Regions from separate parts of the Paenibacillus sp. sgz302148 genome, predicted to be linked through region 2. Evidence: riboswitches for the same ligand, from Rfam matches in the RefSeq annotation. Region 2 holds a riboswitch; each other region holds the start of a gene.

Region 1 (3,626 bases), on a different contig from region 2:
TGCCGTGACGATTTCCCAAATATTCGACGCATAGCGCTCGTTCATGAGCTGTTTTGTAAAACGGCCAATACCCCATTTGATCAGAGGCCTGGAAACCTTAAACATGAATATCCACGTAAACAAAAAGGCAGCGACAGCCCCGGCGAAAGACTCCAGAATCATCATGATCCATCGGTTTTCCATGTGATGTACCTCGTTTCATGAAATCCCGCCTATTATTCCCTCGAATGGTCGATTGCATCCTTGACCTACTCCAACGAGCCGGCAACGATATTTCCTTTATACATGGTGGCGATGCGTGTTGATCTTCTTGCGATCGTTTCTGCGGAACAAGTCGCGTCAACAAACACAATGCTTGCTTCATCGCCGGGTTTAGGCCAAACCCGCCGTCCTTCTTCATCAAGCGGCGTCTTGCCCCCAGTAATAAACCCAAGCGTTCGCGCCAAGGAGCGTTCATCTACCCATCTCGAAATTTCCCCCAGCCGCCCTGCTCGCTCTAATATGTCTCCATTGCCATACGGAGACCATACATCGAACACATTATCGCACCCGACGGCGACGGATACGCCATGATCGTGCAATAAGCGAACAGGCGGGAATTTGCGGGCAAGCGGCACGCTAGTAATAATGGTGATCCCGGCCTCCGCCAGCATATCGGCCATTTCGGCGGCTTGATCGGACGGAATATCCCCCAGGCTGAATGCATGGCTGACGGCGACTTTTCCTTGAAGACTAGCTTCCCGGGTAAGCTCGGCTAATCGCTTGATGGTAGCAATTCCGACTTGATCGGCATCATGCAGGTGTAAATCGACGCCGGCATTCCCTTCCACGGCAATCTCCATCATTTGCTGCAGCGATCTTTCCATATCCCCATCGACGGTAGCCGGATCTACGCCTCCGACAATGGTCGCCCCTCTGCGAACCGCTTCCCTTGTCAAATCGCCCGCTTCCGATCGCAATAACCCATGCTGCGGGAAAGCGACAATTTCATAGGACAGCTTCCCTTCAAACAGCTGCTGCGCTTGTTGGACCTCTTCCAGATTGGCAAGTCCGACTTCCGGATAAATATCGACATGCGTGCGAATATGAGTAGCTCCAGCCCGCAAAGAGGCTTCCAAATAGTTGACTGCACGTTCGTGAGTCGAAGTAGGTAAATTCGGGAGCACTTCTTTTTCTTCCGCGAGACGTTCGAATATCGAACTCACCGGCGTGACGGCTCTCCAGCGGTCGCCGAGTAAAGTTTTGTCCAAGTGGCAATGTTTTTCGATGAAAGAAGGAAGCACTAAATATTGTTTGGCATCCTTCTTCGGCAACCTGCCATCAACAGGCTGATCCGCAGATACGATTTTTTTAATCACTCCGTCCTCTATGAGCAAATGGAACAATTCCGTATCCGTTCCTGCTATCACTCCATCTCTCTTGCGGTATCCTGTCTCCAAGCGGGCATTTGTAAGCCAATACGTCGAGTTCATCTTAACACGTCCTTTCTGTCGTCATTCCCCATGCTAGCATGGAAATGATTATATGCAAAATATTTATAAAATTAGATAAGCATACGATCTGCATATACAAAGAAAGAGCCTCATTCCTGAGACTCGACATGCGCTTTATTCGCCCATTCACTACCGCGGGTTTTCAATCCTTGATCGTATTATGGCTTAGCTTTATTATATCCTGAGGCTTCGCAAACTTATATTTTGCCGGTATGCGCTCATGATCTTTACATCCCCACAATGCCAAACCAAAATCAACGCCCGCATCTTTCGCATTCGATTTTACTTCATTGTTCCATGTTAATTTATGAAATCCATTTCAAGTCAACCATCATCATCCGTCAAAAGTACGGAGCAAGAAGAAGAGCCGGTATTAGACAATATCTAATAACCGGCTCTTCTTGGCTGATATGGACTCAGCCCTACTTTTCGTGTTCATCGCTGATCATTGCCGCATAATCTTCGCCCTGAACAACCCTTCTTGCTGTAACATACCGTTTGGAGTAATATGTATCGCTAAGCTTGCTGATGCTGACGCCCTTCGAACTTGAGGAATGCGCAAATTTCCCGTCCCCCAAATATACTCCCGCATGCGAGATTCCTTTGCCGTCCGTATTAAAAAATACAAGATCCCCGGCTTGAAGCTCATCCTTCGAAACTTCTATGCCAACGTCGGCTTGTGTTTTCGAAGTTCGCGGCAATTCCGTGTTGAATTGATTAAAAATATGCAAGATGAAGCCGGAGCAGTCAAAACCGGCCGTTGTCGTGCCGCCCCATTTGTACGGGGTGTTCAGCACTTCATTCACCGCGTGTTCCAGTTTCGAGTCGTCCGCAAAAACGGTTCCGGCTTGAACGGTGAACAGCATGGCAGTGCCTAGCAAAATCGTGAATACTTTTTTCTTCAACGGTGTCTCCTTCCTATGCCTGCGAGGTTAGCTGAGGGTTCGGTTGGAAGTTCCCTATGGCCACTCTGAATCGAGACCAATTCACCCGTTATGGTTCCCCCGCTCCCCTATCGGGGATTCGGCAAAATGATGTAATAAAATCTGCCAGTCTACAAAGTTCGACTTTTGTTGATTTTTTCCTGCCCATGTCACAAATTTGACGAATTTAAATCATGAACAAGCGATTCATATATTTGTAGGTCAAGCCATATTGTATTACTAATAGGGTGAGGGGGCATAGTACCATGGGAAGTGTAATATATAGCAGCTTGTACGGTATTCTTTCGGTGTGGATTACAGGCTTTATCATTGCTTTTCGTAAGCAGTTGCCCGTTATGGCCGGCATGATGGCTGCCATGACGATAGGAATGACAGTTGGATTGGGTCTAGGCGTTTTGTTTGCCTTATGGTTACCTGGCCTATTTTTTCAATCAACGGTTCTCAGCATGCTGATCGGGGGTGCAATCGGGGTCATAGCCGGGGCGCCTATTAGTATGATAGCCATATTAGACGGGTTATTATCGGGTATTATGGGAGGTATGATGGGCACGATGCTGATGGTGATGATGCCTCCTTCCTTCGCGGGGAATACGGTTAGAATCCTATCCATTCTTTGCGTCGGAGCTATTTTTTTGTTATTTCTCATGCTGCAGGGGGAAGTCACAAGCGATTTTCTGAAGCAAAAGTCAATTCTCTTTTCCAGGCCCATTTTTATGTTTTTGTTTATTTTGTTGTCTCTAATTTCCACAACATTCATTCCAATTCATCCAACTTCGGATCTTGGTCGGCCTTCTTCGCCTCCGGAGCAATCTACCGGGCAGTCTGGGCACGTTCACGATCATTCATCGAACCACTCTGATGCTTCGCATCATGTGGATGAAGAGCTTGTTGTTAAAGCTACGGAATATTCTTTTTCACCAACATCTATCCGCGCTGCGGTTGGCCAGAAAATCAAAATTACACTCGAAAATACAGGCCAAGCGGAGCATGACTTCGAAATCGTCGGGACAAACGTACATATTCACGCGGCACCCGGGGAGAAGAACAGCATGGCCGTTAGTTTCGACAAAGCAGGCTATTATCAAGTGATCTGCACTTTGCCGGGTCATAAGGAAGCCGGCATGACGGCATCCATCCAGGTTTCAAAGCCTTAACGAATGAGAAAATGAGACGGCTTCTCTTAGCCTAC
Region 2 (3,626 bases):
GCCGGAACGCGCCGTAGAGCTGGAAATCGGTCCGAACCGCTGCGCCGTTCATCATCATGAATAACGATAACCACTATTAGGAGGCTGAACGAGTATGAAAGCAAACGTAACGATAGACGCCAAAGGACTGGCTTGCCCGATGCCGATCGTCAAAGCGAAGAAAGGCATGGACTCGCTGCAATCGGGGGAAATCATGGAGCTGCTCGCGACGGACAAAGGCTCGGTCAACGATTTTCAGGCATGGGTACGCCAGACGAAGCACGAGATGCTGGAGCACAAAGAGGTCGATGGCGTATACGTGTTCTACGTGCGAAAAGCGTGACCGGAACCTGTACGGACAACCTGTATTCGAAGCGCATTACGCGCTCATCCGCTGCCGGCGGCCTGTCGCAACGGCCAGCAGGCCGCCAAGCTATCGTTTTTTTTGCGCGCAATATATACGGTTACGTGTATAAGTACTATAATCGAAAGGGGAAACTGCTCCAAGATGGAAACGAACAAAGAGAAAACGACCATTGTTTTGTTCAGCGGAGATATGGATAAAGCGATCGCCGCTTTTATTATCGCGAACGGGGCGGCTGCTTACGATCATGAGGTGACGATCTTCTTCACCTTCTGGGGACTGAACGCGCTTCGCAAAGACGAGCCTGTGCAAGTGAAGAAAGGCTGGCTCGAGCGGATGTTCGCTAGGATGATGCCGAGAGGAGCGAAGCGGATGGGCTTGTCCCGCATGAACTTCGGCGGCGTTGGTCCGAAGCTGATCGGGCACGTGATGAAGAAGCATAATGCGCTTAGCCTGCCGCAGCTGATCGAGCTTGCACAAGAGATGAACGTCAAGCTCGTCGCGTGCACGATGACGATGGACTTGCTCGGCTTGCAAAAGGAAGAGCTGCTGGACGGCATCGAATACGCGGGAGTCGCGGCTTATCTCGGCGATGCAGCGGAGGCCAAGGTGAACTTGTTTATATAAGGTGAGCATTCGGAGAAGGGAGGTCGGTCCGGCATGAAATACGATGAAGACGTCAAACGGCGGCTGCGGCGCATTGAAGGTCAAATTCGCGGCGTGCTCAAAATGATGGACGAGGAAGCGAACTGCAAAGATGTCGTCAGCCAATTGTCCGCCGTCAGAAGCGCATCCGACAAAGCGATCGCGTACATCGTCGCCGTGAATTTGGAGCAATGCATCCTAGAAGAGCAGCAAGCGGGCGGCGATACGAGCAAGCTGGTCGCGCAAGCCGTCGAGCTGCTCATCAAGAGCCGGTAGCCGACCTTGCCGGTGTGGCGCCCCTTCAGCCGACATGAAGCGGCCCCTTTGGCTCGGCCCAAATCACGCTCAAACACTTGACTGCCATGCCATGTTCCGGTAAGATGAAAATACGCTTAATTTCCGGTTATTCAATCGGAAAGCGGGGGAACCATTCTTTTGGGGCGAATCATGAATTCATGTAGGGGACCACTTTCCCAAGCCCGACAGCTAACCTCGTCAGCAGTAGGTGGGTCACAGTTGCATGTTCAATTACACTTTAGCTGACCCGTGTATTCGGGTCTTTTTGCGTTCAATTGACCCGATTGCAGCGATCTTCAGGATGCTTTATAGCGTCTTGACTTTCGCCGCATGCAGGGTCATTTTTGTTTTTCCCGCAACTATGATCTATCCGTAAAGGAGGGATATCCACGCTTTATATCACTTGAAGAAGTCGTGACACTATAACCATTCAAGGAGGATGAAAGCATGGCGCAGCCAAAGTACATTACGAACATTGACAAAATTACCGAAATTCCCGAGCGTGACCGAATTAAGCTCAAACAGATTACCGAAAAATTCGTGTTCCGGGTCAACGACTATTACTTGAATCTGATCGATTGGAGCGATCCGAACGACCCGATCAAAAAGCTGATTATTCCGAATGAAGGCGAATTGTCGGAATACGGCAGATGGGACGCTTCGGACGAAGATACGAATTACGTCGTTCCCGGTTGTCAGCATAAATATAAAACGACCGCTTTATTAATCGTCTCCGAAGTATGCGGGGCGTACTGCCGGTATTGCTTCCGCAAGAGGCTGTTCCGCAACGACGTCAGCGAAGCGATGTCCAATGTCGATCCGGGGCTGGAGTACATCGCGAAGCATAAGGAGATCAACAATGTTCTGCTGACCGGCGGAGACAGCCTGATCCTTTCGACTGCGAAGCTGAAGGGCATATTCGAGAGGCTGAGAGCGATCGACCATGTGAAGATCATTCGGTTAGGCTCGAAAATTCCGGTGTTCAACCCGATGCGGATCTACGAGGACAACGAGCTGCTGGAAGCGATTCGAGCTTACTCCAGCGTAGACCGCCGCATTTATGTGATGGCGCACATCAACCACCCCCGGGAAATTACGCCGGAAGCGAAGCGGGCGTTTGATGCGCTGCATCAAGCCGGGGCTATCGTCGTGAACCAAACGCCCGTTTTGCGGGGGATCAACGACAATGCCGCCGTACTCGGCGAATTGCTGGATAAGCTTTCGTGGGCCGGCGTAACGCCATATTATTTTTTCATCAACCGTCCGGTTGCCGGAAACCGCGATTTTGTCCTGCCGCTGGAACGGGTTTACCGTCTCGTCGAAGAGGCGAAGGCCAGAACCTCGGGTCTTGGCAAGCGGGTCCGATTGTCGATGAGCCATACGTCGGGCAAAATCGAAATACTCGCGATCGAAAACGGCAAAGCTTATTTGAAATACCATCAATCGAGGGACGACCAATACGGGAAGTTTATGATTCTCGATTGTCCGGCGGATGCCGCGTGGTTCGACGATTTGCCGGGCAGCGAGAAGTACTGGCAGAAGCCGAAGAAGAAAAACGAGCTGATAATTTCCGTGAACGAACTGCCGAACCATCCGAGGCAGAAACGAGTGGCGCGAGATTGCTCCGCAGGCTAACGCGGCGGGGGCTCGGCAGCTAACAACATCGCTGTGAAGAGGGGAATCCATGAGCCGAATTGATGTCATTCGCAAGCGCATCGCCAAGCAGCATTACGCAGATTCCGGCCACATGGCGGTGGACGACATCCAATATTTAATGGATGAGGTCCAGCGTTTAAGAGGCGCCCTGGAAACGATCGTGGGGGAAGGTTATTTCTCCAGCGATGCGGAGCATTGGATGGCGTACAAGCGAATTGCGAAGAAAGCGCTGGAGCAGCGGTAGCCAGCTTTTTTAGAAGGAAATGTTTATGATCCAACAGGGAGCATCCATTCTGCGGAATGGGTGCTTTTTGTATTCGCAGGGTCATTCATCGTACGAGCGGGCCCATACAAATTTTGGCCGAGAACATTTTATCGGATGAATGGAAATCGGGGGAATACTGAACGATGACGAGGGCTTATTTTGCCGAATTACGATACATAGACGTATCACAATTCAAATAATACGTCATATACAAGGATTTACACTTGCATTAATACATCATATATAAGTATAATACAATCATCAAAGAGAAACGTGAGTCATATTTCTCGAACACCTAGGAGGGATTTCGATGACAGGAATAGGTATTAGCGGTACTGGACGTATTGGACGGTTATTAATCCGGAGCATGTTCAAATCAGATCATCTCGTGAAATATTTGAAGGCGGTAAACAGCACCTA
Region 3 (3,626 bases), on a different contig from region 2:
ACGATCCGCGATAATATGCGCCAAATCGGCATCGATCCCGATTATTACTTCGAGATTGATTTTCCTTCCGATCTTCCGTATGATGTTTATCGGCCTGGGGAAGCTGAGGAGAAACCGCCGATTTTACTGCTCGGCGATCGCGACAAGTTGACCGAAATCTCGCGAAAATCGGAGATCGTCCGCTCGATCAGCGGCATCCATATGGGGAAACATCACTTCTATTATCCTGCGGACATGTTATATGAAGAAAGACAAAATTTGAAGCCGGAAGTCCGGAAATTTTTCGACATAGAATGAGGAGGACAATCATGTTAATCGACACGCATACGCATTTGGATTCGCCCAAGTTCGACGATGATCGCGAGGAAGTAATCGCGCGCGCGCTGGAGCAGGGCGTAACCAAATTAATCAATATCGGATTCAACCGCGAAACGATCCCGACGACGATGAAGCTTGCCGAAACCTACGATTTCATCTACGCCGTCGTTGGATGGCATCCCCAAGATGCGATCACTATGGAACCGGGCGATTTGGAATGGATCGAATCGCTAGCGAAACACCCGAAGGTGGTGGCGATCGGTGAGATCGGGCTAGATTATTATTGGGACACGTCGCCGCGGGACGTGCAGCATCGCGTATTTCGGGAGCAAATCAGGCTCGCTCGCAAGCTGAACATGCCGATTGTCATTCATAATCGGGATGCGCATGAGGATATTCTGAGGTTGTTGAAGGAAGAGAAGGCCGGAGAGGTCGGCGGGGTCATGCACAGCTTCTCGGGGAGCTGGGAAACGGCCAAGCAATGTCTCGATATGGGTTTTTATATTTCGTTCGGGGGACCGATCACGTTCAAGAATGCGGTTCAACCGAAAGATGTGCTCTCGAAGGTGCCTCTGGACCGTCTATTGGTCGAGACAGATAGCCCTTATTTAACTCCTCACCCATTTCGTGGAAAGCGAAACGAGAGTGCTCATGTGAGACTAGTGGCGGAGATGGCAGCGGAAATAAAAGGAATTTCTCTCCAAGAAATCGCGAAAATAACGAGCGAAAACGCCGCCCAAATATTTACATTTTCACAAAAATGAAAGAAATACAGAGATCTTCTTAAATATGACGAAATAATTAATGCTTTTGTTTCAAAAATTCACGAAATTTCGCTGCTTTTTCATCAATTTTACCGAAAAACGGTTTTTTGCCGTTCTTTACACCGATGGTGGAATCAGGTTATCATTCTTTTCAGAACGTTAATATTGTTTGCAATTTCCAGTATCGCTGAGTCTCCAGTAGGAGAACGGGGGAACCACGTACGGCTGCTTATCCGATAGTACGCCGTGTGCATTCATTAGGGGTGAATTTTGCAAGCGATCATTTTTGGCCATATGCCGAATGTGATTGCGTTGCGAATAGGGCGACTCTCACGTCCGAATCCGTCAGCTAACCTCGTAAGCGTGCCAGGGAGAGGAAATTTCGTGCTGCCAACCTTCCTATGTGTTTTTGACGTCACCGGAAGCCGCGAAAGAGTATCCTCTTATCGCCGGCTTCTTTTATTTTGAATATCGAACAAGCGGGGTTCATACAGTTAAGCATGGGAGGTGGACTGTACCAGCTTGCACACCGGATTAGCAGCTTCGATCGGATCGAACTGCGGATCTGGGAGTAAAAAACGATAGTCGCGTCAGGATGAACTCATGTTACACTCGGGCGGCGGGGCTATGAAGGAGGACCGAAGAAGTGGGCGATTTTCAGTTTGAGGACACCCATGGGAACCGATCATCCAGCATGTCTTTCGCATTGCGATGGAAGCATGAAAACTTGCGTCTGATCCTACTTACCGCTGTAATCTCATTCGCTATGACTTTCATGTTTTTGGTGTTGTTGTACGGTACGGCTACCAAGAGCGTATCCGTAGTTGTGAATGGACGAGAAACCGTTGTGGAAACAAAGCAATGGGTCCTGCAACGCCTACTGGATGAACAAGCCATTTCGATCGGCGAGCACGACCGGATTTCTTTGCCGGTAACGTCGTCGATCAAGGACGGGGATCGCGTCGTGATCGATCATGCGATTCCGGTTCAAGTGACTGCTGACGGGCAGACCAAAACGGTATACACGACAGAAAAGACAGTTCGAAACGCCATAGAGAAGTCGAATATTTCTATAGGCAAGCAAGACAAAGTAATGCCATCGCTGGACCAGGCGATCGCTTCGGGAGGCAAGGTCACGGTCGTCAGAGTGAAGAAAACGTTCGAAGACCGCAAACAGACCGTTCCGTTCCAGATCGTGAAGAAGGCGGATCCGACGCTGCTCAAAGGCAAGGAGAAGGTCGTTCAGAACGGCAAATCCGGTCTTGTCGTCAGCAAGGTGGAGAAAGTGTACGAAGACGGCAAGCTCGTATCGGCGAAAGTCGTAAACAAGCTTGTGCAGGCGCCATCTGTGAATACCATTATCGCCGTCGGCACGAAGCAGATGCCGAAGGTGGCGGTATTATCCAAACATTCTCCCGCAGTGGAGACGTTGTCGAAGAAGGGCGTCACGTTTGATGCGAAGCAAGTGCTTAAGAACGTCACGTTAACCGCTTATTCGGCCGGCGAAGAATCGACCGGCAAGAAGAAGGGCGATCACGGTTATGGCGTGACCGCATCCGGCACGCGGGTAACCGAAGGCCGTACGATTGCGGTTGATCCGAAGGTCATTCCGATGGGCTGGTGGGTATACATCGAAGGGATCGGCTTCCGGCGGGCGGAAGATACCGGCGGTGCCGTCAAAGGGAAGAAAATCGACGTCTATTTCGATAGCGAGGATTACGTCGACCGTTTTGGGCTTAAGCGAGGCTACACCGTTTATATTATCGGGCCGAATAAGCCGTCGGCGAATTAAGCTTCAGCTTGGGCAGCTGGCATTCAATTGCAAAATGTGGCATGCTAAGAAGAGGAGTACATCCTCTTCTTTTTTGCTGTGAGGCGTAAGTTTTAACATTACCACTCACATCATGTATCCATGGGGTCTGGAGGACGAATGGCGGAATGATTAAAGAAATTATTGTCGTTGAGGGCAAAGACGATACAACGGCGATTCTGAGGGCCGTAGAGGCCGAAACGATCGAGACCGGTGGCTCGGCCATCGGAGAGGACGTCCTCCGCAGGGTGGAGCTTGCGCATGCGAGACGCGGCGTCATTATCTTCACCGACCCCGATCATGCGGGGGAGCGGATTCGTAAAATCGTGGCGGCGCGCGTACCGGGCTGCAAGCATGCTTTCATCAATGCGGAGGACGCGGAGTGGAAAGGCGACATCGGCGTCGAGAACGCGAGCCCTGAGACGATCCGGAAGGCACTTGCCAATGTGCGCAGCGAATACGCCGGGAGCGAGTCGCAGATCACGATGGAGGACCTGATCGAAGCGGGACTCATCGTACATGCCGACGCGGCGCGCAGACGGCTGGAGATGGGCAAGCTGCTTGGGATTGGCGTATGCAACGGCAAACAATTTTATAAACGGTGCAGCATGTTTCAAATTAGCCGCGAGGAGTTTCAAGCGGCGCTGCAACAATTGGACAAAAGAGGGTCATAGATGACGAACATCGAACAGGATATCGCCTCGCCGAGGCGGACCAAAGAGATTATTAACAAA

Evidence for each region. Region 2 has a riboswitch for cyclic di-AMP ahead of AC0LWM_RS19720 (KamA family radical SAM protein). Riboswitches for the same ligand answer to the same signal wherever they lie in the genome.
Region 1: linked by a shared signal. The riboswitch ahead of AC0LWM_RS31350 (C40 family peptidase) and the one ahead of AC0LWM_RS19720 (KamA family radical SAM protein) in region 2 are both predicted to bind cyclic di-AMP.
Region 3: linked by a shared signal. The riboswitch ahead of AC0LWM_RS27935 (resuscitation-promoting factor) and the one ahead of AC0LWM_RS19720 (KamA family radical SAM protein) in region 2 are both predicted to bind cyclic di-AMP.

Annotation. Positions count from the first base shown of each region.
Region 1 is NZ_JBVYOJ010000037.1:1,472-5,097, forward strand. Features, by position in the region: gene AC0LWM_RS31340 (FMN-binding glutamate synthase family protein) at 1-183, opposite strand, end outside; gene AC0LWM_RS31345 (amidohydrolase) at 249-1,472, opposite strand; gene AC0LWM_RS31350 (C40 family peptidase) at 1,916-2,398, opposite strand; cyclic di-AMP (ydaO/yuaA leader) riboswitch at 2,400-2,532, opposite strand; gene AC0LWM_RS31355 (cupredoxin domain-containing protein) at 2,683-3,591, shown strand.
Region 2 is NZ_JBVYOJ010000013.1:68,042-71,667, reverse strand. Features, by position in the region: gene AC0LWM_RS19740 (MBL fold metallo-hydrolase) at 1-64, shown strand, start outside; gene AC0LWM_RS19735 (sulfurtransferase TusA family protein) at 95-322, shown strand; gene AC0LWM_RS19730 (DsrE/DsrF/DrsH-like family protein) at 488-970, shown strand; gene AC0LWM_RS19725 (metal-sensitive transcriptional regulator) at 1,004-1,264, shown strand; cyclic di-AMP (ydaO/yuaA leader) riboswitch at 1,368-1,503, shown strand; gene AC0LWM_RS19720 (KamA family radical SAM protein) at 1,733-2,920, shown strand; gene AC0LWM_RS19715 (hypothetical protein) at 2,970-3,185, shown strand; gene gap (type I glyceraldehyde-3-phosphate dehydrogenase) at 3,517-3,626, shown strand, end outside.
Region 3 is NZ_JBVYOJ010000025.1:11,318-14,943, forward strand. Features, by position in the region: gene AC0LWM_RS27925 (HD domain-containing protein) at 1-297, shown strand, start outside; gene AC0LWM_RS27930 (TatD family hydrolase) at 309-1,082, shown strand; cyclic di-AMP (ydaO/yuaA leader) riboswitch at 1,258-1,461, shown strand; gene AC0LWM_RS27935 (resuscitation-promoting factor) at 1,729-2,874, shown strand; gene rnmV (ribonuclease M5) at 3,021-3,566, shown strand; gene rsmA (16S rRNA (adenine(1518)-N(6)/adenine(1519)-N(6))-dimethyltransferase RsmA) at 3,567-3,626, shown strand, end outside.